Regions from separate parts of the Blautia sp. 1001283B150304_161114_C9 genome, predicted to be linked through region 3. Evidence: riboswitches for the same ligand, from Rfam matches in the RefSeq annotation. Region 3 holds a riboswitch; each other region holds the start of a gene.
The links. Region 3 has a riboswitch for thiamine pyrophosphate ahead of thiW (energy coupling factor transporter S component ThiW). Riboswitches for the same ligand answer to the same signal wherever they lie in the genome.
Positions count from the first base shown of each region.

Region 1: another riboswitch for thiamine pyrophosphate. It lies ahead of thiC (phosphomethylpyrimidine synthase ThiC); the one in region 3 lies ahead of thiW (energy coupling factor transporter S component ThiW).
Region 2: another riboswitch for thiamine pyrophosphate. It lies ahead of thiS (sulfur carrier protein ThiS); the one in region 3 lies ahead of thiW (energy coupling factor transporter S component ThiW).

Region 1 is NZ_JADPGO010000010.1:7,755-12,149, reverse strand. It holds gene I4V44_RS06940 (fibronectin type III domain-containing protein) at 88-1,095, shown strand; TPP riboswitch at 1,197-1,305, shown strand; gene thiC (phosphomethylpyrimidine synthase ThiC) at 1,620-2,930, shown strand; gene I4V44_RS06930 (thiamine phosphate synthase) at 2,990-3,565, opposite strand; gene thiH (2-iminoacetate synthase ThiH) at 3,567-4,395, opposite strand, start outside.
Region 2 is NZ_JADPGO010000010.1:408-7,533, forward strand. It holds gene I4V44_RS06890 (amidohydrolase family protein) at 1-350, shown strand, start outside; gene I4V44_RS06895 (dipeptidase) at 401-1,330, shown strand; gene I4V44_RS06900 (histidine phosphatase family protein) at 1,472-2,200, shown strand; gene I4V44_RS06905 (alpha/beta hydrolase) at 2,353-3,288, shown strand; gene I4V44_RS06910 (DUF6320 domain-containing protein) at 3,406-5,226, shown strand; TPP riboswitch at 5,272-5,380, shown strand; gene thiS (sulfur carrier protein ThiS) at 5,634-5,837, shown strand; gene I4V44_RS06920 (thiazole synthase) at 5,889-6,668, shown strand; gene thiH (2-iminoacetate synthase ThiH) at 6,935-7,126, shown strand, end outside.
Region 3 is NZ_JADPGO010000036.1:12,268-26,274, reverse strand. It holds gene I4V44_RS14990 (right-handed parallel beta-helix repeat-containing protein) at 1-707, shown strand, start outside; gene I4V44_RS14985 (chloride channel protein) at 1,034-2,368, shown strand; gene I4V44_RS18355 (helix-turn-helix domain-containing protein) at 2,494-2,604, shown strand; gene I4V44_RS14975 (MATE family efflux transporter) at 2,822-4,222, shown strand; gene thiM (hydroxyethylthiazole kinase) at 4,281-5,057, opposite strand; gene thiW (energy coupling factor transporter S component ThiW) at 4,987-5,574, opposite strand; TPP riboswitch at 5,690-5,793, opposite strand; gene I4V44_RS14960 (DMT family transporter) at 6,401-7,276, shown strand; gene I4V44_RS14955 (DUF1284 domain-containing protein) at 7,446-7,850, shown strand; gene I4V44_RS14950 (threonine aldolase family protein) at 7,955-9,010, shown strand; gene I4V44_RS14945 (sensor histidine kinase) at 9,020-10,183, opposite strand; gene I4V44_RS14940 (response regulator transcription factor) at 10,188-10,856, opposite strand; gene I4V44_RS14935 (TlpA family protein disulfide reductase) at 11,401-12,603, shown strand; gene I4V44_RS14930 (CD1871A family CXXC motif-containing protein) at 12,604-12,768, shown strand; gene I4V44_RS14925 (4Fe-4S binding protein) at 12,835-13,746, shown strand; gene I4V44_RS14920 (helix-turn-helix domain-containing protein) at 13,999-14,007, shown strand, end outside.

The sequences.
Region 1 (4,395 bases), on a different contig from region 3:
TATTTAAATCTGCTCAGACACACTTCGGTGTACTATCTGCAAAACAATTTTTTTCTCTCGTTTTGCACTTCAAAAGGAGGTTTTACTATGAAAGCAAGAAGTTTTAAAAAATTCTTTGTGAGTATTGCACTCAGTGCTGTTCTCACGTTATCGTCCGCTTCCTCTGTATTCGCAGCCACAGCACAGCTGGCACCCGCTGAACAATCTGTGGAACAGGCTCAAAGTGACGATTCTGACACCCCTGCCATTGAATCATCCGATGCACAGAATGCCTGCGCTTCTCTTACCGCCCAGCCAGGGATCAGACAGACAGCAGCTTCCGAGAATTCTGTAACTATTCAGTGGAACCCTGTTACCAATGCTTCCAAATATGCTGTCAATATCAGCCCTTTAAGTTCCTCTTCCTATCGTTTTCTCGGCTATATTGGCAATACCCGCAACAAAGCTAAGATCAATAAGCTAAAAGCAGGAACTGCTTACGTTATTAAAATCACAGCACTGAATTCATCCGGCATTGCGATTTCTTCCCGTACTGTGGGATGTACCACGCTTTATTCAAAGGTAAAGATTAAATCTTCCTATGCATCAACCGGCAGATATACCTTCAATATGCAGACTGTAAACCCTTCAAACTCCATTACAGGTTATAAGGTTGTATACCAGAGTTCTGCAGCCCACAAACTTATAACTAAATATTTTAATACCAGATATTCCTTTACCATTCCAATATCCGGCAATACATTTTATCAGGTGAAGATTTACCCTTACCTGGTTCTGGGAAATAAACGGTATGTAAGTTCAACCTCTACGGACAGATATATTTCCAATGTCATCACTCTTCAGAAAGCAGGCAACACAAACAGCTCCATGAGCGTAAAATGGAACAGAACTGCCGGTGCAGACAATTACAGTATTTACATAAAATATCCGGGAAGCAGTTCTTTCAAAAAAGTAAAAACAACAACTTCCAATTTCTTTACACTCACCGGAATGAAAAAGAATACCAAGTATGGCATTAAGGTAATTGCCAATAAAAAAGTGAAAAACAAAGTATGGCATTCTGATTCCAAAGCCTATAATATGTCCTTAGTCTGACCATAGTTATCCATAGCAATTGCATAAATCCGGCTACGTTATCAATGACGTAGCCAAAATTTTATATTGACTTTCCCATATCTAAGTGATACACTGATTGTAATTGAGACAAGGGGTGCTTGTGTAAACGGGCTGAGAGTAAGCTGTATCGCTTTAACCCATTACCTGATTTGGATAATGCCAACGTAGGGAAAGTTATAGTTCTTCCACACTGCAATATGCTTGTTGGCGTATTGCAGTTTTCCTTTTACTCTGAACGGACATATCATATTATCTCCCCCCTGTTTTAATTGCGGATAAATAGTCAGGCAAATGATTTCACACGCCTGAAAGGCAATAAAATATTGCCACGACAGACCGGGGGCACCACTCTCTGTCACACCAGTAGTTTACTTAAAAACTTACGAATATGCGCAGGTGCAAGTCCCTGCTATATGCAGGAGGCGCAGTTCATTTAATATTGCTGTTTATCTATTACTATGTGCAGCAATTAAGAGCCCACAGTGCAGGGCAAGGAGGAAAAAATGACACAGTATACAACGCAGATGGACGCGGCACGTCAGGGAATCATCACACCACAGATGGAAATCGTAGCAGAAAAAGAACACTTTGACGTGGAAGAATTAAGAGAACTGATTGCAAAAGGACAGGTAATTATTCCCTGCAACAAAAATCACAAGAGCATCAGTCCGAGCGGTGTCGGTGCAAAGCTGACCACCAAGATCAATGTAAATTTAGGTGTTTCCAGAGACTGGAAAGACGTTGATATGGAATATGAAAAGGTACATTCAGCAGTAGAAATGGGTGCAGAAGCCATCATGGATCTCAGCTCCTACGGAGATACCAGAAGCTTCCGCCGCAAACTTACATCCGAATGTCCGGCAATGATCGGTACTGTTCCGATCTACGACGCAGTAGTATATTATCACAAAGCACTTGGCAAGATTACTTCTGAAGAGTGGATTGATATCGTACGTATGCATGCAGAAGACGGCGTGGATTTTATGACTATCCACTGCGGTATGAATCGTGCAACCGCAGCACGTTTCAAACAGAATAAACGTCTCATGAACATTGTTTCCAGAGGTGGTTCTATTATGTTCGCATGGATGGAAATGACAGGAAAAGAGAACCCGTTCTATGAACATTTTGATGAAATTCTTGATATCTGCAGAGAGTATGATATCACTTTAAGTCTGGGAGATGCATGTCGTCCCGGATGTATTGCAGATGCAACTGATACTGCACAGATTGAAGAGCTGATCACTCTCGGTGAGCTTACCAAACGTGCATGGGAAAAGGATGTTCAGGTTATGATCGAGGGACCTGGCCACATGCCGCTGAACCAGATCGCAGCTAATATGGAGATCCAGAAAACTCTTTGCCATGGCGCTCCTTTCTATGTACTTGGACCGCTTGTAACAGATGTTGCTCCCGGATATGACCACATTACTTCCGCAATCGGCGGTGCGATTGCTGCTTATTCAGGTGCTGCTTTCCTCTGCTATGTAACACCTGCAGAACATCTTCGTCTGCCAAATGCAGCTGATGTAAAAGAGGGAATTATTGCTGCCAAAATTGCTGCTCATGCTGCTGATATTGCCAAAGGAGTTCCCGGTGCCGCAGAATGGGATTATAAGATGAGCGAAGCGAGAAAACGTCTTGACTGGGAAGAAATGTTCAAACTCAGCATGGATCCTGAGAAAGCAAGACGCTACCGCGCAGAGGCCAAACCTGAGAAAGAAGACACCTGCAGTATGTGCGGAAACTTCTGTGCCGTAAAGAATACAAACCGTATTCTGGATGGTGAAATTGTTACTATTTTTGATGAATGATGCTTTTATAAAAGCCGTATTTCAACATGTTTGATTGTTGAAATACGGCTTTTTATTTACTATATCTTCATCATATCTGACATAATACATCCACCGGCTGAACCATGTTCCATAATCTCATTTAACTGTCCTGTTCCCGGATGTATCCCTCCTATGGCATATACAGGAATCTTTACTGCTTTACAGACATTCTCCAGAAATTCCAGTCCTCTGGGTGGAAGTCCTTTTTTACAGTCAGTTGTATAAATATGTCCTGCCGTAAGATAATCAGCTCCCAGACTTTCTGCTTTCAATGCATCTTCTACGGAGTGGACCGAACTTCCGATCTGCCGGAAACCTCCAAGCTTTCCCTCATATTTTTCCAACAGAAATATTGGCAGATGAATGTATGGATGATGCAGTTTTTCTGCTACGTTTACATAGGTATGTAATATGCAGGGAACCTGATATCTCTTACAGATTTCCAGTATCTGCTCTGCCAGACGAGAATATTCTTCCTCCGGCAGATCCTTTTCCCTCAGAATAACCGCCTTCGGATGAAGGCTGCATACACGCTCGATCTGTTCTGCAAAGGGACGCTGACACAGGGAGCGGTTGGTAACTGCAATTACATTTTCATAAGGATTTTTCTGCATTTTAGAGGTACACATAATCATTCATAACCGGCTGAAGATCATGATCCAAAAGTGCCTTATAGACTTCATCTACAGACCTTCCGTCTGAAATCTCAAACTGGTCATCTCCTTTATCTTCGATATCCTCCACATGACTTCCGATTCCTGTGCTGACTCCTGCTGAAATCTTTGTCGCAGCAATTCCAACCAGGTTATCGCGTACACGCTCACACTCTCTGGTAGATACCGTAATGCTTGCAAATGGCATGAACAGACGATAGGCGCAGACCACCTGAAGCAGCTGTGGTTCATGTACATCCATAGGATTAATACGGTCATTGTTGATGATCGGCCGAAGTCTCGGACAGGAAAATGCAATCTCTGCATGAGGATATTTTCTCTGCAAAAGATATGCATGATATCCGGTGGCAAAAGCATCCTTACGGAAATCATCCAGTCCCAGAAGTGCAGCAAATCCTACTCCTCGCATACCACCCTTTAAAGCACGTTCCTGTGCGTTCAGACGATAAGGAAATATACGCTTGTGCCCTGCAAGATGCAGAGTTTCATACTTATCTGAATTATAAGTCTCCTGGAATACCGTTACATAATCAGCTCCGCATTCATGGAGATGTGCATACTCATCTGAATTCATAGGATAAACTTCAAGTCCGATTACTTTGAAATATTTCCGGGCAATCTTACATGCTTCTCCGATATATTTTACATCAGATTTTGCTCTGCTCTCTCCTGTAAGAATCAGGATTTCCTGCAGTCCTGTCTTTGCGATAGCAGCCATTTCCTTATCAATCTCTTCTGCATTCAGCTTTGCTCTGCGGATCTTATTATGG
Region 2 (7,126 bases), on a different contig from region 3:
GGGACGGGATTCAGACAAGGATGCTGTATCTCTTTTCCGAAGGCGTGAAGAAACGCGGACTGTCCATGAAAAGATTTGTGGAACTCACATCAGAAAATGCAGCAAGATTTTACCACAGATATCCTCAGAAAGGCTGTATTCAGCCGGGAAGTGATGCGGATCTTGTACTGATCACAGAAAAAGAAAATACCAAAATTCATGTAGAAAACAGAAAAAGCAACCTGGATTACACCATTTATGAGGGAAAACAGTTAGAAGGTAAAATTCAGATAGTAATCAAGTCTGGACAAACCGTATATAAGAATGGTAAGCTGAATGCAGAAAAAGGTTCAGGAAAATATCTGGTATAGTTATTTGGAAAATAATGTACCAGGATAAAAGAAAGGAACAGGCGGATAAAATGAATTATTTTGACTGTCATGTAGATACACTGACTGAAATTTTAAAACCAGGAGATACACTGGATGAAAATTCCTGCAATCTGGATCTGAAAAGAGTGGGAAACTTTGTAGAGAATTACACACAGATTTTTGCAATCTGGAAAGATGCGGTGAAGCTGGACAAAGAGGAACCGGACAGGGATTTTTTTCGTCTTTATGACCGTGCTATGGCATATCTTGCAGAAGAAAACCGCAAGATCGCTCTGTGCCTGACCGGAGAAGAAATGGAAAAAGCACACAGGCAGAGAAAAGCAGCGGCATTTTTATCTATTGAGGATTTATCCATTATGGGTAAATATGTAGAAAAGATCCGGGAAATGGGATTTCGCTTCGCAATGCTGACCTGGAATTATGAAAATGAATATGCCTGCGGAGCAGCCGCAGATCAGGCCAAGGGTCTGACTGCCAGAGGAAAAGAAATGGTAAAAGTCCTGACGGATCAGGGAATCGTGATGGATATTTCCCATCTGTCAGATCAGGGAGTGGAAGATCTGTTTCAATTGACAGACAGACCGGTCATGGCTTCTCACTCTGATATCAGAGAAGTGTGGGATGCGCCGAGAAACCTTCAGAAAGTACATCTGAAAGAGCTGATCTCCAGAAAAGGAATCATAGGAATGAATTTCTTCGCACCGTTCGTTGGTGAGAAACCACAGATATCTGACCTTCTGAAACATATGGATGCAGTGCTGGAAATGGGCGGAGAAGACTGCCTTGCCATTGGAAGCGATTTCGACGGCTGCGACGGACTCTTCCCGGCACACATAGAAGGTGTCCAGTCTATGCCATTTTTAAGAGAAGAACTTCTGAAACACGGTTTTACAGAAGAACTGACAGAAAAGATTTTCTATAAAAATGCACACAGATTTGTAATGGAAAATGTAAAATAAAACAGAGTAGAAAAATAATGAATCACAGGAGTTGTTCTGTGATGAATTAATTCGTTTATGAGGTATTGGGAGTAAAATATTTTTCGCTCCGGATATCGCATAAACATATACATAAGTGACTTGGAAAGGAAAGAAATACAAATGAAATTAGTGATCGTACGACACGGGGACCCGGATTATTCCATTGATTCTCTGACAGAAAAAGGATGGAAAGAAGTGGAATATCTGTCGGAGAGATTGGCGAAACTTGATGTAAAAGAGTTTTATGTTTCCCCTCTTGGAAGAGCAAGAGACACCGCCTCTCTTACCTTAAAAAAGATGAACCGGACAGCAACAGAATGTGACTGGTTACAGGAATTTAATGTCCTGATCGACCGCCCGGACATCACGGACAGAAAGAAAATCCTGTGGGACTGGCTGCCACAGGACTGGACACAGGACGAGAGATTTTATCAGTATGATCACTGGTTTGAAAACGAAAGATTACAGAAATCAGACGCCAAAGGCTATTATGATTATGTAACCGGAAAATTTGATCAACTTCTGGCTGAGCATGGATATGTCCGTGAAGGACACTATTACAGAGTTACAAAGGCAAACGATGACACACTGGTATTCTTCTGCCATTTCGGACTGGAATGTGTACTTCTCAGTCATCTGATGAGCGTATCTCCTATGGTACTCTGGCATGGACTGTGTGCGGCGCCAAGCTCTGTGACAACCGTAAACACAGAAGAAAGACGGGAAGGAATCGCAAGCTTCCGTGTCAGTGCATTTGGAGACATTTCCCATTTATATGTACATGATGAACCACCTGCATTTGCTGCAAGATTCTGTGAAATGTACAGCAATGAGGATGAACGTCATTAAGTATAAGCAGTATGTGAAATGATCCGCCTGGTTGTGTGCTATAGGACAAAGGATTTTTATGCCTGCTTATAGTGACGCAACGGGCGTTACCGGATAATAAATAAATGCTTATATAGTCAGAAAGGAAATAAGAAATATTGATATCAAAGACAATGAAAACAATTCTGCATACACTGTCGTATGGAAATATAGAAGTGGATTCTTCCAGAAAACTGGCAGATCTGAAACAACTGGATGCTATGCGGATTTTTGTAAAAAAGCTGGATGCGAAAGTTTATAACGGAGATCATGCCGTGCCGATCCGCCTGTATTTCCCGACAGAGGAAGCAATGCAGGCAGGGATTGTAGAGGGCAATATATTTCCAATCCTGCTGTTTTTTCATGGCGGTGGCTGGGTAACGGAAAGCGTGGAAAATTATGACCGTGTCTGCTCCAGAATGGCACAGGCAACAGCACATATTGTAGTTTCCGTAGAATACAGGCTTGCTCCGGAACACAAATTCCCGGTTCCCCTGGAGGACTGCTATGCGGCAGCAAAAGCTCTCTACTCGAATGAGCTGATCTTAAATACAGACCCTGAGAAAATCACGATCGTGGGTGACAGTGCAGGTGGAAACCTGACAGCAGCCGTATGCCTGATGGCAAGAGACAGAGGCGACTTCACACCCAAACGCCAGATTCTCATCTATCCGGCACTTGGAAACTGTTATACAGAAGAATCTCCTTATCCATCCGTACACGAAAATGGAAGCGATTATCTCCTGACAGCAGTAAAAATGGAAGATTATCTTACCTTATACCAGAGAACCGAAGAGGACAGACAAAATCCATATTTTGCTCCGATTCTGGAAAATAATCTGAAAGATTTACCGGAAACTCTGGTCCTCACAGCAGAATATGACCCTCTCAGGGATGAAGGGGAAGCATATGCAAAGAACCTGGAAGAAGCCGGAAATCATGTAAAACTCCACAGGATTCATGGTGCCTTCCATGGATTTTTCGCGCTGGGAATCAAGTTTCTGCATGTACAGGAGAGTTTTAAATATATCAACGAATTTTTGAACAAGAGTTATGAAAAGATACTCTGATTACACTTTCTGTTTATTCAGACAGCAGTTATAGAGGGCAGGGCAGTTTTCTGTTTTATCTATGAGGGAGTATCAAAGATATAAAATATGCAAGATGAAAAAGAAAGCAGGGAAACTATGGATACAGGATATTCGAAATGGAGAAAACTGGATAATGCGGCACTGGCATTTCCTCTGGTGACAGGAAAAGACGATACCAGAGTCTTTCGGTTCTACTGTCAGCTAAAAGAAAAGGTTGACGGGGAAATCCTGCAAAGCGCACTGGATCAGGCAATGGAAAAATATCCGCTGTTTCAGGCAGTTCTGAGAAAAGGTCTGTTCTGGTTTTATCTGGAGCACAGAAGTCTGAGAGCCGTTGTAAAACAGGAGACAGAGCCGCCATGCAGCCGTTTGTATATTCCGGATAAAAAATCCCTTTTGTTTCAGGTCAGCTATGATAAAAACAGAATCAATTTTGAAGTATTTCATGCACTGACAGACGGTACAGGAGCTATGCATTTTCTCCAGGAACTGGTACAGAATTACCTGATCCTTGCACATCCGGAAAGCAATCTTCCAAGGATAGAAAATGCAGAAGAAATCACGCACGGAGACAAAGAAGAAGACAGCTTTTCCCAGTATTATTCCTCAGATATACCGAAGGACAAAGAAAAGAAAAAAGCAGCGGTAAAGCTGAAAGGGGAGAAGCTGGTTCATTCAGATATGCACATTACAGAAGTGGTTCTTTCTGTAAAAGATATCCACCAGAGAGCCCGTTCCTATGGTGTCTCCATCACGATCCTGCTGACCGCCATGATGCTGTGTTCCATTCGGGAAGAAGTACCGAAGAATCAGCAGAAACGCCCCATAGCTTTGATGATCCCGGTAAATCTGAGAAACTATTTTCCATCTCAGTCCATGACCAACTTCTTTGGATGGATCGAGGTTGGTTATACTTTTTCAGATACAACAACTTTTGAAGAAGTTCTGGCAGATGTGAAACGGCAGTTTGAACAGGAACTGGCAAAAGAAAAAATCGCCATGCATATGAGCGGATATGTGCGCATCGAAAAGAATCCACTGGTACGTGTTGTACCGCTGGAAATCAAGAAATACTTTCTGATGATCGGAGCAAACCTGGGAAGCAGAAGCATCACAGCAGTTTATTCCAACATTGGAATTATCCGCTTTCCGGAAGAGTATAAAGAATATATTCAGCATTTCGGAATTTTTGCAAGCACCAATTCTCTTCAGATGTGTTCCTGCTCTTACGGAGATGAGATGGTTCTGGGATTCACCTCCAAGATACCGGATGACAGCATCCAGAGAAATTTCCAGAGAATGCTGAGTGAAGAAAACGTTTCACACAGAGAATTAAAAAATGAATTTCCAGGATATGGAGAGAGACAGAAACTGGAGAAAAAAGAAAACCAGAAAGTGGTTCAGACCTTTAGTTTTCTGTGTCTTGCGATTGCGGTAATCTGCGGAATGATCAATTTCATGACAGCCGGATCACTGGACTGGTTCTGGTTTGCAGGAGCAGGCTGTGCCTGTGCGTGGCTGGTAGTTATGGTAGCATATTTTAAACGCAGGAATATTCTGAAGAATGAAATGTGGCAGCTTTTACTCATATCAGTAATTGCGATCCTATGGGACCGGTTTACCGGATGGAAGGGCTGGTCTGTGGATTTTGTGATTCCTTTCGGGATATTGGCAGTGCAGTTTTCTGTTCCTGTGATCGCAAAAATAAACCGTCTGGAAAGGGAAGAATATCTGTTTTATCTTGTACAGGCCGGAATTGCAGGACTGATTCCGATGATATTGGTTTGGACTGGAATTGTGCAGTTTGCCGTACCTTCAGTAATCTGTGCCGGAATCAGTTTTCTGACATTGGCTGCACTGTTTATCTTCTGCAAGAAGGATACGATGCGGGAGTTTCATAAGAAACTGAGGATGTAGAAATATGGTCTTGACACACATGGGATAAAAGATTATACTTTATCCATGTAAAGAAAGGGGAGCTTGTGAGTGCAGGCTGAGAGGAAGTCATCAACTTCGACCCATATACCTGATTTGGATAATGCCAACGTAGGAACCTATAAGATATGATTTTAAAGGGAGATGACTGGCATCTCCTTTTTATTTATCTCATGCATTTGAAGAAATTCAGCTGTCCGGTAATCAATCTGTAATAAGTGAGAGAAAACCGGGGGCTTACAGGGAAATTTACATTATAACAGATGAATATTGGGAAAGATGAGAGTGAACAGAGTTCATGAAGGGGTGCACCACCGCGGGTGTATTCTTTTGTGGACTCTTTTTTATGTTGTAGAGGCCAGACCTTCTTTTCCCGGAAAGGAGAAAGTATGCTTGTTACTGTTAATGGAAAAACAAAAGAATTGCAGAATACTCTTACAATAGAGCAATATCTGGAGGAAAACAGCTATGTGCCCAGCCAGATTGCAGTAGAATTAAATGAAAGAATTCTGTCAAAAGCCGAGTACAGCACTACTGTTTTACATGAAAATGACATACTGGAAATAGTCAGCTTCATGGGAGGTGGAAGATAAACAGGAATATCCTGATATCACATTATAATATACGAAAGAAGGACTTAAATTATGAGTACAAATAATGAAGACAAACTGATTCTGGGAGGTCATGAATTTACTTCCCGTTTTATTCTGGGATCCGGAAAATTTTCTCTGGATCTGGTGAAAGCATGTATTGAAAAGGCAGATGCGCAGATCATCACTCTGGCTCTGCGTCGTGCCAATGAAGGTGGACTGGCAAATATTCTGGACTATATTCCGAAAAATGTTACTCTTCTTCCCAATACTTCAGGTGCCAGAAATGCAGAAGAAGCAGTTCGTATTGCCAGACTTTCCAGAGAAATCGGATGCGGTGATTTCGTAAAGATCGAAGTGATCCATGATTCAAAATATCTGCTTCCGGATAACTATGAAACTGTTAAAGCTACAGAAATTCTTGCAAAAGAAGGATTTGTAGTAATGCCTTATATGTACCCGGATCTGAATGCAGCCAGAGATCTGGTAAATGCCGGAGCTGCCTGCATCATGCCGCTGGGTTCTCCGATCGGCTCTAATAAAGGTCTGTGCACTAAGGAATTTATCCAGATTTTGATTGACGAAATTGAGCTCCCAATCATTGTAGATGCAGGAATCGGACGTCCTTCTCAGGCGTGTGAAGCCATGGAGATGGGGGCATCTGCAGTTATGGCAAATACTGCGATTGCCACAGCAGGTGATGTGCAGATAATGGCTGAAGCATTTAAAAAAGCTATTGAAGCAGGACGAAGTGCATACCTTGCCGGACTGGGAAGAACCCTGGAAAAAGGTGCAAGCGCATCCTCTCCACTGACTGGTTTTCTTCATGAGTAATAAATAAAAAATCATTCTAAAATGAGATTTTTGATTATAGCAATCCTCGTAAATAATGCATTTAAGACAGTTCAGCAGCGTGCGAAAGACAAGGAAGATATCTGCAGGCGTGCTGACGCACGGCAAAGATATCTGACGCAGGATTTCACACTCTGATGGGCTGGATTAAGATGCATTATTTTAGAGGATTGCTATAACTGCGGAGTAGGTATTAATTTATAGGAAAACGAAAGTTACTAAATGGTAATAAAGAGGAGAAAACATCAATGGAAACAACAGAAAAAAATATGGAACATGGGGAACACTTCAACGAAAGTATTGTCAATGAAGTGATTCTGGAAGATATGAAAAAGAACAGGATCGATCATATGAAATATCTTCCGGGAATGGAAGTACTGGAAGAATCAGACGTGATGGATCAGGTTATTTCTGCCATGAATGCTTACGATTATGATAAA
Region 3 (14,007 bases):
CTCAGGGTGTTGCTATGGTACATAATCTGATCTGCGGTGCTTTAACTTGTGTAGGCGAAGGAACCAGTTGGCGTTATACACCATATCATATGCCTCATCGTACAGAGGTTATGGGATTTATGACTATACTTCATGGAGATGATCGTTTCTATAATAATATTTTCGTCCAGAAATGGCCTTCAGAAGATTTTATTACAATGCATGATTCTGATGATGGATTTGATTCTGAAAACAGAAAAGTCGGAACCTGGATGTTTGATGAGTATCCAACGTATGATGAATGGATTTCACAGTTTGATTTTACAAAACCTGCAGATATGAAGAAACTGGAATCAGTTCATTTTGATCATTTACCGGTATGGAGTGAAGGAAATGTTTATCTTGATGGTGCAAAGGCATGGAAACATGAGAAAAATGGGTTCGTTTCTTCTGAGAATGTGAAGGTAGAATTAACAGAGAAAGACGGAAAATATTTCCTGGATACAAATATATATGAGATTCTTGAAGATTTCTCCGGACGTATGATTAATACAGAAGTTTTGGGAAAAGCTTTTGAGCCGGAAGAATTCTTCGAAAATCCGGATGGAACACCGATAACATTTGATACCGATTACTTTGGAGGACACAGAGGTGCCAAGGTAATTCCCGGACCTTTTGCAGAGAAGGAAGACGTTGGGAAAAACGTTAATATATGTACTGCATTTTAAACGAATTAAGTAAGTTATCGGATACAATTGTGAATCTACGCCTGAGTGAGCAGTAATATAATTGTTACTGTTCACACACCACTATTCCGCGAGGTGTTTTGGCATGAATATGCCAAAATCCCGAGACATACAAGCCAAAATTCCATTGCCGCAGGCAATCTGGAATGAATTTTGGCTACGTTACTGTGAACGGAGTGAACAGTAACATATAATTCCAATAACCTTTATTTTCTCTGTCTTATCTTTCTGGCAGATATGGAAAATGTATGCTAAAATAGAAATAGCAAATTTGTATGTAAAATAATAAGGAAAGGTAAGAGGGGGAAATGGAGAAAGAGGAAAAGCGTGCAGATCAGGAGAATGACACGGAAGAACAAAGTACGGAAGCGAAAAGCTTACTGAAAAAAAGGCTTCAATATTATAGTAGTGAGATTCAGCGTGATGTGGGAAATCTTGTAAAATGGCTGATGATCGCGGTACTTGTAGGATGTATTACAGGAGCGGCGAGTACACTGTTTTCTTTTGTGCTGAAGAGTGTGACAAATTGCAGGAAAGAAAATGAATGGATGTTCTATCTGCTTCCGGTGATGGGCTTAATTATTGTATACCTGTATGAGAAATTTGGTAAGGATGATGGAGGTACGAATCAGGTGCTTTCTACTGTGAGATCACAGGACGATGTGCCGATTTTATCTGCACCTCTGATTTTCATTTCTACAGCACTTACGCATCTGGCAGGTGGCTCTGCAGGACGTGAAGGTGCGGCAATACAGCTTGGTGGAAGTATTGCCAATCAGCTTGGACGTTGGATTCATCTGGATGAGGAAGACCGACATGTAATTGTTATGTGTGGTATGAGTGCAGCATTCTCTGCATTGTTTGGAACACCGATGGCTGCAGCTGTTTTTGCACTGGAGGTAGTCAGTGTAGGAGTGATGTATTATACAGCTTTGATGCCTTGTATGATTGCTTCCCTGGTTGCATCCGGATTTGCGGCAGGAATGGGAGTTACACCGGAGACTTTTCATGTAGTGGATATTCCGAAGCTGACTATTGAAACGGGTTTGAAAATGGGTGCTATCGCTGTTGGATGTGCAGTGATTAGTATTGTATTCTGTATGGTGCTGAATGGAGTTGCCGGAGCATATGGAAGGTGGTTTAAGAATCCATATGTGCGTGTAGTTGTGGGATCCTGTCTGGTGATTGGAATTACATTACTTCTGGGAACTTCAGATTATATGGGCGCAGGTGCAGAGCTGATTGAGAAGGCAGTGGAGGAAGGACAGGCAAGACCTCTGGACTTCTTCTGGAAACTGGTACTGACTGCATTGACAATGCGTGCAGGATTCCGAGGCGGGGAAATTGTTCCTTCGTTCTGTATAGGAGCTACATTAGGATGTGTGATGGGAAACTGGCTGGGATTTTCGCCATCTATCTGTGCTGCATGTGGAATGACGGCGGTATTCTGTGGAGTGACAAACTGCCCGATCACATCAATTCTGATCGCATTTGAAATGTTTGGATTTAAGGGAGTTCCTTTTTATCTGATTGCTGTTTCTATCAGTTATGCGGCTTCAGGATACTATGGACTGTATAAGGACCAGACGATTGTGTATTCTAAGTATAAGGCAAAGTATGTGAATAAACCTACGCGGTTTTAACCGAAACTGCAGAGCTGTTGTTCGGTGTAGAGATATAAATAGAAAATAAGGACAGTTTTTCAGTCTAATAAGAATCTGAAAAACTGTCCTTATTTTTGTTATTCTAAAGCCATGAAAAACGACAGTTGAGGCAGACAGATTTGTCTATTGAAGAAATTTCTCTGGGTGTCGGTTATGAAAACCAGAGTTATTTTTTCCGGCAGTTTAAGAAGCGATATGGAATGATTCCAAGGTGATACCGGATAGAAAAAGGACAAAAAGTATGTAAACTTTTGAAAAATTCAGAAAGAGTCGGTATGCTTTTTACGTTGCAGGGAAAGAGAATAAATGTTAAAGTAAATGATACGGTATAGTGGGGCAGGGAAATAATAGAGATTATCCTGAAAAGTGTTTTATTACAAAATAGCAGTGACAGAAATTATATCGAATATGTAGAGAGAGGATGGAGTTTACTTGGAAAAAGATAATCAAAGTACGCAGGAGATAAATTCGCAGGCACAGAATCCGCTTGGTATAGCACCGGTAGGTGGATTGATCGCGAAGTTTGCGATTCCTGCGATCATCAGTATGCTGGTCAGTGCGATGTACAATATCGTGGATCAGATTTTTATTGGACAGGGTGTGGGGATGCTGGGAAATGCAGCTACAAATGTGGCGTTTCCTGTTACAACGGTCGCAACTGCGCTGGCATTGCTTTTGGGAATTGGCGGTGCATCAAATTATAATCTGGAAATGGGGGCAGGACAGGAGAAGAAAGCCAGCGGGATTGCAGGTACTGCGTTGTCGTCACTGGCAATCAGTGGTCTGATACTTGCTGTGATTGTACTGATGTTCCTGAAACCACTTCTGACATTGTTCGGGGCAACTGCAGATGTTATGCCATATGCTGTTGACTATACAGGAATTACGGCATTAGGACTTCCATTTTATATTTTGTCTGTTGGCGGTAATCATATTGTAAGAGCAGACAGAAGTCCGACTTATTCTATGGTCTGTATTATGATAGGTGCGATCATCAATACTATTCTGGATCCGCTGTTTATTTTTGGATTCGGATGGGGAATTAAGGGTGCTGCATGGGCAACAGTGATCGGACAGGTTGCTTCCGGAGTTCTGGTAATTGTGTACTTCTGTAAGTTCCGCAAAATGTATCTGTCCGGTGGGATGCTGAAACCAAAGCTGTCATATCTTAAAGCAATTATTTCTCTGGGACTTGCATCCTGCATTAATCAGATTGCCATGGCGATCGTGCAGATCGTATTAAATAATATTCTGCGTTATTATGGAGCAAATTCCGTATATGGAAGTGATATTCCCATTGCCTGTGTAGGTGTTATCTCCAAAGTCAATATGGTGTTTATGGCAATCTGTATTGGTATTTCTCAGGGCAGTCAGCCAATCTGGGGATTTAACTACGGAGCAAAGAAATATGACAGAGTAAGACAGGCATACCGTTATTCTGTAACTGCCTGTACAGTAATTGCAACGATATTTTTTTTCTGTTTCCAGATATTTCCACACCAGATCGTGGGTATCTTCGGAACAGGAAGTGATCTGTATTTTCAGTTTGCAGAACGTTATCTGAAAATATTTATGTTTATGACCTTTGCAAACGGTATCCAGCCGGTATCTTCCGGTTTCTTTACTTCTATCGGTATGGCGAAGCTGGGTATTGTAATGTCTCTGACACGGCAGGTGATTTTTCTTCTGCCATTGATCATTATCTTTCCGTTGTTTATGGGAATTGATGGAGTGATGTATGCAGGACCGATCGCAGATGCAGCGGCATTTGTGCTGGCAATTGTGTTTGCGAGACGAGAACTGGGAAAGATGCGCAGTGCGGAAATAGCATAAAAAAGTTCCCGCAGATAATATGGAAGAAATTTGGCCATGTTGTCTGACGGGAACTTTTTTATAAAAGATTGTAAAACTGATCGAACAGCTCTGTCTGGAAGCTTCCGGGTCCGGAGCTGTTTTTCTCTGCTCTTTCTCCTGCTGTGCCAAATTCTCTGGCTGCTGACAGGGCCGCTGTAAATGGGTCTGTAACTGCCAGATAGGTGGCACAGATCATTCCAAGCATACATCCGGTTCCTGTGATCTGTGACATGGCAGGAGTACCGTTTGTGATAAATTCACACTTACTGGCGGAGACGATCATATCTTCTTTGCCTGTGATAAGAAGTGTGGTATTCCATTGGGAAGCTTTTTCCTGGAAAAGTTCTTTCAGATGGGAACGATTGACATCTGTAAGCACATCCTGTACGCCTGCGTCAATTCCGATTGCATGTGCGGTCTGTCCGGACATGGCAAGAAGTTCAGACATGTTTCCTTTAAGGAGTTCAGGCATGTGGATGTTCATAAGCTTCTGCGCAAATTCATAGCGCAGATTGCTGCAGGCGGTTCCTACCAGATCAAGCATAACAGGTATGTGGAGACTGGCAGCGATTTTCAGAGATTCAGGCATGGATTTCATACGCGCATCGGTGATATTTCCAAGATTCAGTGCCAGTGACTGAGCATGGCTGGTGATCTCAGCTACTTCAGCAGGATGTTCTGCCATGATCGGGCGGCCTCCGGCCGCCAGAATAATATTCGCACAGTCATGAATAGAAATCGGATTAGTGATGCAGTGAATCAGCGGCTGTGCTGTTCTGGTCAATTGTCTGGGATTTGTCTGATTTACGATCATATACTTTTGCTCCAAGGCTTTGCTGAAATTTGGCAAGCATTCCTGCGTGACTTAAGGCCTTCAGGAAGAAGTAGGCAATGGTGCCGCCCATGCAGGTTGCTGCCAGAAACATTGGCGTATAGAAAAATGCGTTCAGTCCGCTTCTGCCCATAAGAAATGCCATTACAGGATAGGAAACCAGAGAGCCGATGATACCGGTTCCGAAGATTTCACCGATCACTGCGCAGATAATCTTTCCATGAGAAGCGCGGTAGAAAACGCCTGATAAAAATGCGCCGAATACGGCACCTGTCAGTGCAAGTGGCGGGATACCCATAAACATCATTCGGATGATTCCGATGAGAGTGGCACAAAGCAATGAATACCACGGTCCCAGAAGTACGGAACAGACGATGTTTATCAGGTGTGCAGTAGGGCACATACCCTCGATTCTCAGAATAGGTGAGATGACAACGCCGATGGCAACCATCATGGCGAGCATGACCATTCTGAGTGTTTTTGATCTGTCTGTGTTCATAATAATGAACCTCCTTGAAATGAAGATTTGGTCTGCCGAAGCAGACATTATCAGTTGTGCAGGAAACAGATAAAATCCTGCAAAAAAAATCTGCCGGAATAACACACTGGCAGATTTTAATATACAAATACAGTCCCTACGCTGGCATTATCCATATCAGGTGCGGTCGAAGATCTATCTTCCTCTCAGCCTGTCCCACAGGCTCCCGTTGTTATTATCCATTATGCAGATTTTCTTTTGTTAGAGCGTATTTGAAAAATGCTTTACGCAAGATGTGCGTTACAATTTTCAAACACGCTTTAGAGTAACACAAGCTTTTGGAAAAGTCAATGGGATGTAAAAGCAGGGTAGTGTAAATTTCCTACAGTAAATTTACACTACCTAATATTATTTTTAAGTTGACTTTTTATTTTTCTCAGCATATACTAACAGTAGCTAAGGAATGTGACGAGATTCCATGAAGCGAACTAAAGAAACAAAAGCCCTCAGAGTTGCAGCTCTGAGGGCTTTCTTGCTCGTTACGGTGAGCTGTTCCGTTTGGGCTGTTGCTGTCTAGTGTCTGCCGTCCAGCCATTTGCATATGTAGTAGCTAACTACGCCTGCTAAAACAGAGACAAGAAATGTGACGAGAATTTCTTCCATGAAACTCACCTCCTTTCTGCTGGAGGTTCGACAGCTCTTATAGTATATCATGGCTTAGGACGAATTGAAATAAAAAATCTATTTGTACTAAAACGATTGTCCGTGCTATGATTAACAGGTAGATGACAGACAGCATATGATAAAAAGAAGCTGTCTGCATGGACAGAAAGGCAGGTTAAATCTGATGAAACAGGAAAATTACATAAAGGGTATGATAATGATCATCCTGTCGGCGTTTTTCTTTGCTTGTATGAATGTGAGTGTGCGTCTGGCAGGTGATCTGCCGTCTGTGGAGAAGAGTTTCTTCCGGAATCTGGTGGCGGCGGTGTTTGCAGCGGTGATTCTCTGTAAAAATCGTACAGTGCCGAAGGTGGATAAGAAATACTGGGGACCGCTGATCCTGCGTTGTGTGTGCGGGACACTGGGGATTCTGTGTAACTTTTATGCCATTGATCATCTGTTGGTGGCAGATGCATCGATCCTGAATAAATTGTCTCCGTTTTTCGCGATTATTTTTTCATTCCTTTTGTTAAAGGAAAAGATCAGACCGGCACAGGCAGCGTGTGTTGCGCTGGCGTTTATCGGATGTTTATTTGTAGTGAAACCGGGATTTCAGAATGCGGCACTTGTTCCGGCACTGATTGGAGTCTGCGGTGGACTGGGAGCAGGAATTGCGTATACGATGGTGCGTGTACTGGGAACTCACGGAGTGAAGGGACCGGTTATTGTGTTTTATTTTTCATTTTTCTCCTGCTTGTCGGTTGTACCCTGGATGTTGTTCCATTTCACACCCATGAGTATGAAGCAGCTTGTGACATTGCTGATGGCAGGATTATTCGCAGCGGGCGGACAGTTTACGATTACGGCTGCATACACCTATGCACCTGCAGGGAAGATTTCCATCTTTGATTATTCGCAGATTATTTTTGCCACGATGCTGGGATTTGTCCTGTTTGGAGAGATTCCGGATAAGTACAGCTTTACAGGATATGTGCTGATTATTCTGGCATCATTGGGTACCTTTCTTTATAATATGAGGGTAGCTAAGGCTGGTAAATGAAGAAAAAGTAAAAAAGGATTTTCTGATTTTATCCAGTAAGTCTGATGAAATCCGATCAGTATATAGAATTATTGGATTGTAAACTATAAAATAAAAAAAGTTGTCAATAAAAACGCTTTGTGTTAAAGTATCCAATATGTTAAAAAATTAAGGAGAAAGGTGCACAAAGATGTCTTTTATAAAAAATATTCCACTACGCCCTCACCATGGAATGTGCCTTGCATATTTCAAGGGTGAGGGATACAGTGATGGATTTTCCGCACATATGCAGGAAATGCTGGATATTTTCCAGAAGGGAGCGAAGATACAGCTTCATGCAGATACAGACGAGATCTGTTCTGCCTGTCCCAATAATGAAAAAGGATGCTGTTCTTCCTTTTCACTTGTAGAAGCATATGACAATGCAGTGCTGGAACTATGCGGCCTGGAGAATGGACAGATCATGGAATTTGATGATTTTACAGATGTTGTTCAAAAGAAAATCCTGGCATCAGGAAAGAGGAAAGAAATCTGTGGGAATTGTCAGTGGAACTCCATCTGTGAAAGTCAGAAGAGCAGATGGGAGAAATGCTAAGAAAAATAGAGTAACAGAATGAATAGCGTTCCGGTACAGAACAGAAGCTATGAATAAAAAAGTCAAATGCGCAGATAGTGCAGTGAAAGGACATAACGATAAAAATGGAAAATACAGAATCACGTTTATATTTCGCCAGTGACTACATGGAAGGTGCGCATCCTGCGATCATGAAGAAGCTGATGGAGACAAACCTGGAGAAAACAGTGGGCTATGGTCAGGATCCATACACAGAAGATGCGAAAGAAAAGATCAGAGAAGCCTGCAATGCGCCGGAGGCAGAAGTATTCCTGCTGGTTGGCGGAACACAGACCAATGCCACAGTAATCGATGCACTTTTGAAATCCTATCAGGGAGTTGTGGCTGCGGATACAGGTCATATTGCAACCCATGAATCTGGCGCTATTGAATTTGGTGGACATAAGGTTCTGACAGTACCGCAGAAAGATGGAAAAATCTCTGCACAGCAGATTGAGAAGCTGGTGAAGGATTTCTATGATGATGCCAATTATGAGCATATGGTAATGCCTGGGATGGTATATATTTCCCAGCCAACAGAGTATGGTACCCTGTATTCCAGAGAGGAATTAGCAGCTCTCAGCAAAGTCTGCCGGGAAAATCATCTCCCCCTTTATGTGGATGGCGCCCGCCTTGCCTATGCACTGGCAAGCCCGGAGAACGATGTGACTCTCACTGATCTGGCAGAACTTAGCGATGTATTTTACATTGGAGGAACCAAATGCGGAGCATTGTTTGGAGAAGCAGTGGTTATACCGCAGAAAGGACGGATTCCTCATTTCTTTACGATCATCAAGCAGCATGGAGCATTGCTTGCCAAGGGACGGATTGCAGGAATCCAGTTTGGTGAGCTGTTTACGGACGGGCTGTACCTGCGGATCGGCAAACCTGCAATGGAAGCTGCAGAGCAGATCAAGGATGCACTGAAGAAGTATGGATATCAGCTTTCTCTGGATACTCCCACCAATCAGATCTTCTGTATTGTGTCCAATGATGTAATGAAAAAAATAGCCCAGGATGTGGAGTTCGGATTCTGGGAGAAGTATGATGAGACACACTCTGTGATCCGCTTTGCCACAAGCTGGGCTACTACTATGGAAGATACACAGAAACTGATTCAGATTCTGGAAAAAAATAAATAAGAGAAAAAATCAATAGTCAGTTGATTCAGGCAGTATCAGGGCAATGGTACTGCCTTTTTCGCTGCTCTGGGTTACTTTTACCTGGCCGTTGTGCTGTCTGGCAATCTCGCTTACAAGAGCAAGCCCCAGACCTGCACCGCCCATGGCGCGGCTGCGGGATTTGTCCACACGGTAGAAGGGATCAAAGATTTTTTCCTGATTTTCAGGGGAGATACCGATGCCTGTGTCAGTTACCTCCAGGACTGCAGATTCTGCAGAATGAATGTTTACAGTAACGGAACCGGAAGGCCGGTTATATTTGATCGCATTTTCAACCAGATTATAGACTGCCCGGTACAGAAGGATATAGCTGCCTGTAACAGTACAGTCACCTTCTGTCTGAATAAGCCGGATCTGATGCTTGTCTGCAACCGGGTCCAGATCGCAGAAAACTTCTTCTGTGAGTGCTGCAAGGGAAATGGTGTCAGAACGCTCTACAGTCTGAAGACCTGTCATGTCCAGCAGGATTTCTGCAAGATGGGAAAGCCGTCCGGTCTGTTCCTGAAGCATGGTGAAAAGTCTGTCGTATTCCCGGGGTGCGTGTTCCGGTTTTTTGTGAAAAACTTCCAGATTTGTCTGCATTACAGCTAAGGGTGTGCGAAGCTCATGTGCTGCACTTGCCACAAACTGCTTCTGTGCAGAGAAGGCATTATCCAGGCGGGCAAGCATGTCATTAAAGGATCTGGTCAGACGCGAGATCTCATCCTCTGAGAGTGGGACTTCCAGCGGTTCAGACAGATTCTGTGCCTGTACCTGACTGATTCTGTCGCTGAATCTGCGCAGAGGGGTCAGGGCTCTTCTGGTGACAAACCAGGTACAGATACTGCTGAGAAGAATAATGATACCTGTGGCGATCATGCTCTGGAACAGAAAGTTGTTTTTGGTATTCTGGATCTGGTTTTCCAGATCAGGGATGAGGATTTTTGGATCTACATTGATGGAGATCGGGCTTGAATTGTCAGGGGTGACCAGAACTACATAGTCGGAAATCCCTTCCAGACCGGTCACAGCAGAACGGCTGATGAAGAAATACATCAGTGCACAGGCTGTGATAACCAATCCGGAGATTAGCAATGTGAGCCGCCACTGGAGGGAGAGCCTGCGGGGGGAAAGTTTTTCTGAATAAAATTTCATAGATTTAGTCCTCCATAATATATCCTTGTCCAATCTTATTCTGTATAGGATCATATCCAAGAGCAGTTCTCAGTTTTTTTCTTAAGGAAGAAATGTGCACCCGGATAGAGTTACTGAAGCTGTTCACGCTGCCGTCCCAGAGATGCTCAATCATTTCCTCAGGGCTGATGATCCGGTTGCGGTGAAGCAGAAAGTATTCCAGAAGTGCGCTTTCTTTCCTGGTGAGAGCAAGAGGCGTGCCATCTACACTGGCTTCTCTTGTGCGTGTGTCAAAGGTAATGCGGCTGCATCTCAGGCAGACATCCTCCTGGATAAATTTACGGCGGGTAAGGCTGCGGATACGGGCTTCCAGCTCCTCGAAATGAAATGGTTTGGTAAGGTAATCGTTGGCTCCCAGATCCAGACCTTCCACCTTATCCTGAATCTGTACTCTTGCGGAGAGTATGAGAACAGGAGTATTGGTATTGAAGGTACGGAACTGACGCAGGATTTCCAGACCGTCAATTCCCGGCAGGTTCAGATCCAGAAGGATCAGGTCGTAATTCTCTGTCATACATAATTCCAGTCCCTCTTCCCCGTCAAAGCAGGTATCTGTTTCGTATCCGTCCATGCGGAGTCCCTCTGCCATGGAACGGCAGAGCTGTTCTTCGTCTTCTATAATTAAAATGTGCATGATAATCTCCTTTTTGAATTTCCGGTTTCATAGTTTTATAATATCAAAATCAAAAGGCCAGAAGATATTTTGCGTTTGTACGAGTCAAGCGGATATTCGCACCCCCCGCAGGGGACTTACTTGATTCGATTAAAATTTTGACTCTGATATATTATCAATTTTATCATAGCACACGAAGTATAAAATTCGTGTAAAAAAAAGAAAATGTTTCATATTATAGCAATCCTCTAAAATATTCGATTATAAAGTTCTTTTAACAAGTTTCAGATTCGTCTGTGACTGGCCGTGAAATAAAATTCGAAAAAAGTTATTTTCTTAACACAGATTTTATTTCTCAGATGCTATAATGTGTGCATATCAATAAAACGATGCCTGTTATGCGGGGATGAAATCCAGATCTGCAGACAGACATAAGGAATTAACCAATTAAACTGTGAAGCAGTTATTTGGTTAGGAGCAGGTAGAGAAGTGTATGTTTTTATCGGCTTGGCTTAAAAGTAATATAAAAATCATAGCAGTAAAAAATGAAGGGAGCTTACTTATAATGAAAAACAGAAGAATGAGATTAATGGCGATTTTTGCAGCAGGTGTATTAAGTGTGACATCTATGGGAGGTATTGTAACTGCACGTGCAGAGGAAACTCTTTCAGTGCCTGCAGAGGAAGCCGGTGCAGGTGCGGTTCAGATGGATGGAAAGGATGCTCAGGCAGCAGAAGATGGCAGTGTGGCAGCTTCCGAGGGCTTGATCGCAGGATCTTTCAAACCGTCAGAGATTGCTCAGCCGGCACAGGATACTTATGAATATCCATTCCTTGGAATGAAATTAGGGATTTCCAAAGATCTGAAAGAGCAGATGGAGAAGAAGAACATTTCCATGTTTACAGATGAGAGATGGAATGACAATGCAGATGCAGTGACATATGCCACAGCAAGCTGGTGCACCCTGACAGATGAGCAGAAGGATGCAGAGGTGGACAAGATGGGCACCGGATATGACGACTGGCTGAAAAGTCTCAGCAGAGTAGGTGTGATCGGAATGTATGATGAGGAATCCCAAAAAGATCTGGATACGATTACCGGCTGCACAGAGCATAAAGAACTGGGTACCAGCAGTGATGGCAAATATAAATATTATCTCAGCACAAACAAGGATGCGGATGCAGATCTGTTAAAGGACGTGGAGGGGATTGAAGTAACACTTACAGAAATGACCCCGTTCCAGATGCTTTCTGCATTTGATCAGCCGCAGGATACTTCTGACAGTACAGAGGCAGCTGAAGGAACAAATGTAGGCAAATTTGAAACAACAGGAGTTGATGGAAAAACTTACACACAGGATATCTTCAGCAAGTATGATCTGACTATGGTAAATATTTTCACCACCTGGTGTTCTCCATGTGTCAATGAGATTCCTGATCTGGAGAAGCTTTATCAGGAGATGAAGGATAAAGGAGTAGGAGTAGTAGGCGTGACACTGGATACAGTAGGCAGTGGTGGAAAGCAGGATGAGGAAGCAGTGAAAAAGGCTCAGGTACTTCAGAAGAAAACAAAGGCATCCTATCCATTCCTGATCCCGGATTCCGGAATGATGAACGGACGTCTTAATGGAATCTCCGCTTTCCCGGAAACATTCTTTGTTGACAAAAATGGAAATATTGTAGGCGAGACTTACTCCGGAAGCCACAGCCTGGACGAGTGGAAAGAGATTGTGGAAAAAGAGCTGGCGAATGTCACAGAGGGAAAATAAATGAATAAATTAAAAACCAGCAAAATATGGAACAGTAAATGGCCGGCTGTGATTCTTATGCTTGTGGGAGCCTGCTTTATGGGATATGGAATTTCCCGCGGAGAGCTGGCAGTGGTGTTTACAAAAGCCATTAACATCTGTATGGAATGTGTAGGAATAGGATGATTTAACCGGAAACATTGTCATAAGATAAGTCTGTGGAAGATATGAATAGGAAGAAAATAAATTATCATGAGTAACAAAAAGAACAGCGATAACAAAAGTAATAAGAAACAAAATACAAAAAATATGAAGATTAATGAGTGGCCACGCCACGGAATTCAGGCACTGTGGGCGTTCATTACAAACAGTCATGTTACCGGTTTTGTCACAGGCAAAATTTACACAGGCAAATTGAAAAATGCCTGTGTTCCGGGCCTGAACTGTTATTCCTGTCCCGGTGCTGTTGGCGCCTGTCCTATTGGTTCCCTTCAGGCGGTGATAGGGAGCTGGAATTTCAAAATGGCTTATTATGTGGTGGGATTTCTTATCTTCATCGGGGCTATGGTGGGAAGGCTGATCTGCGGTTTTCTCTGCCCTTTTGGACTGATCCAGGATTTGTTAAATAAGATTCCATTTCCTAAGAAAATCCGCACATTCAAGGGAGATAAACTGCTTCGTAAGCTGAAATATGTGATTTTTGCAGTGTTTGTGATCCTGCTTCCATTGTTCCTTGTGGATATTATGGGACAGGGGGCACCCTATTTCTGCAAACTGATCTGTCCGGCAGGAACACTGGAGGGCGGACTGCCGCTGGTACTTCTGAATAAATCCATGCGCAGTGCACTGGGCTGGCTGTACATATGGAAGAATGTGATCCTTGTCATAACGATCATTCTCTCCATTTTAATCTACCGTCCGTTCTGCAAATATATCTGTCCCCTGGGAGCACTTTATTCTGTCTTTAATCCTGTCTCTCTGTATAAATACAGAGTGGATAAAGATAAGTGTATAAAATGCGGAAAATGTGCAAAAGCCTGCCAGATGATCGTTGACCCTGTGGAAAACTCCAACAGCCCGGAATGTATTCGCTGTGGAAGATGCCGCAAAGTCTGTCCGACAGATGCAATTCAGTGTGGAATCAAGAGAAAACCACAATCATGAAGAAAATAAAATGATATCAGAGACATGTATAGAACTGTCATCAGTCAAAATTATTCGGGTTCAGCCATGAGACTATGAATAAAAAGATTGATAATAACAGATAGGGAAAGGGGACACCTGACAGATTATAAAAGTAGTCTGTCAGGTGTTTTTGTATATTTTTGTTGAAAAATGTACAAAAATATCGAAATATATATAAAAAACTGGTAAAATCATATTGTGAAAATGCAGAACAGAAAATGAGGTGACTGTATGGCAAAG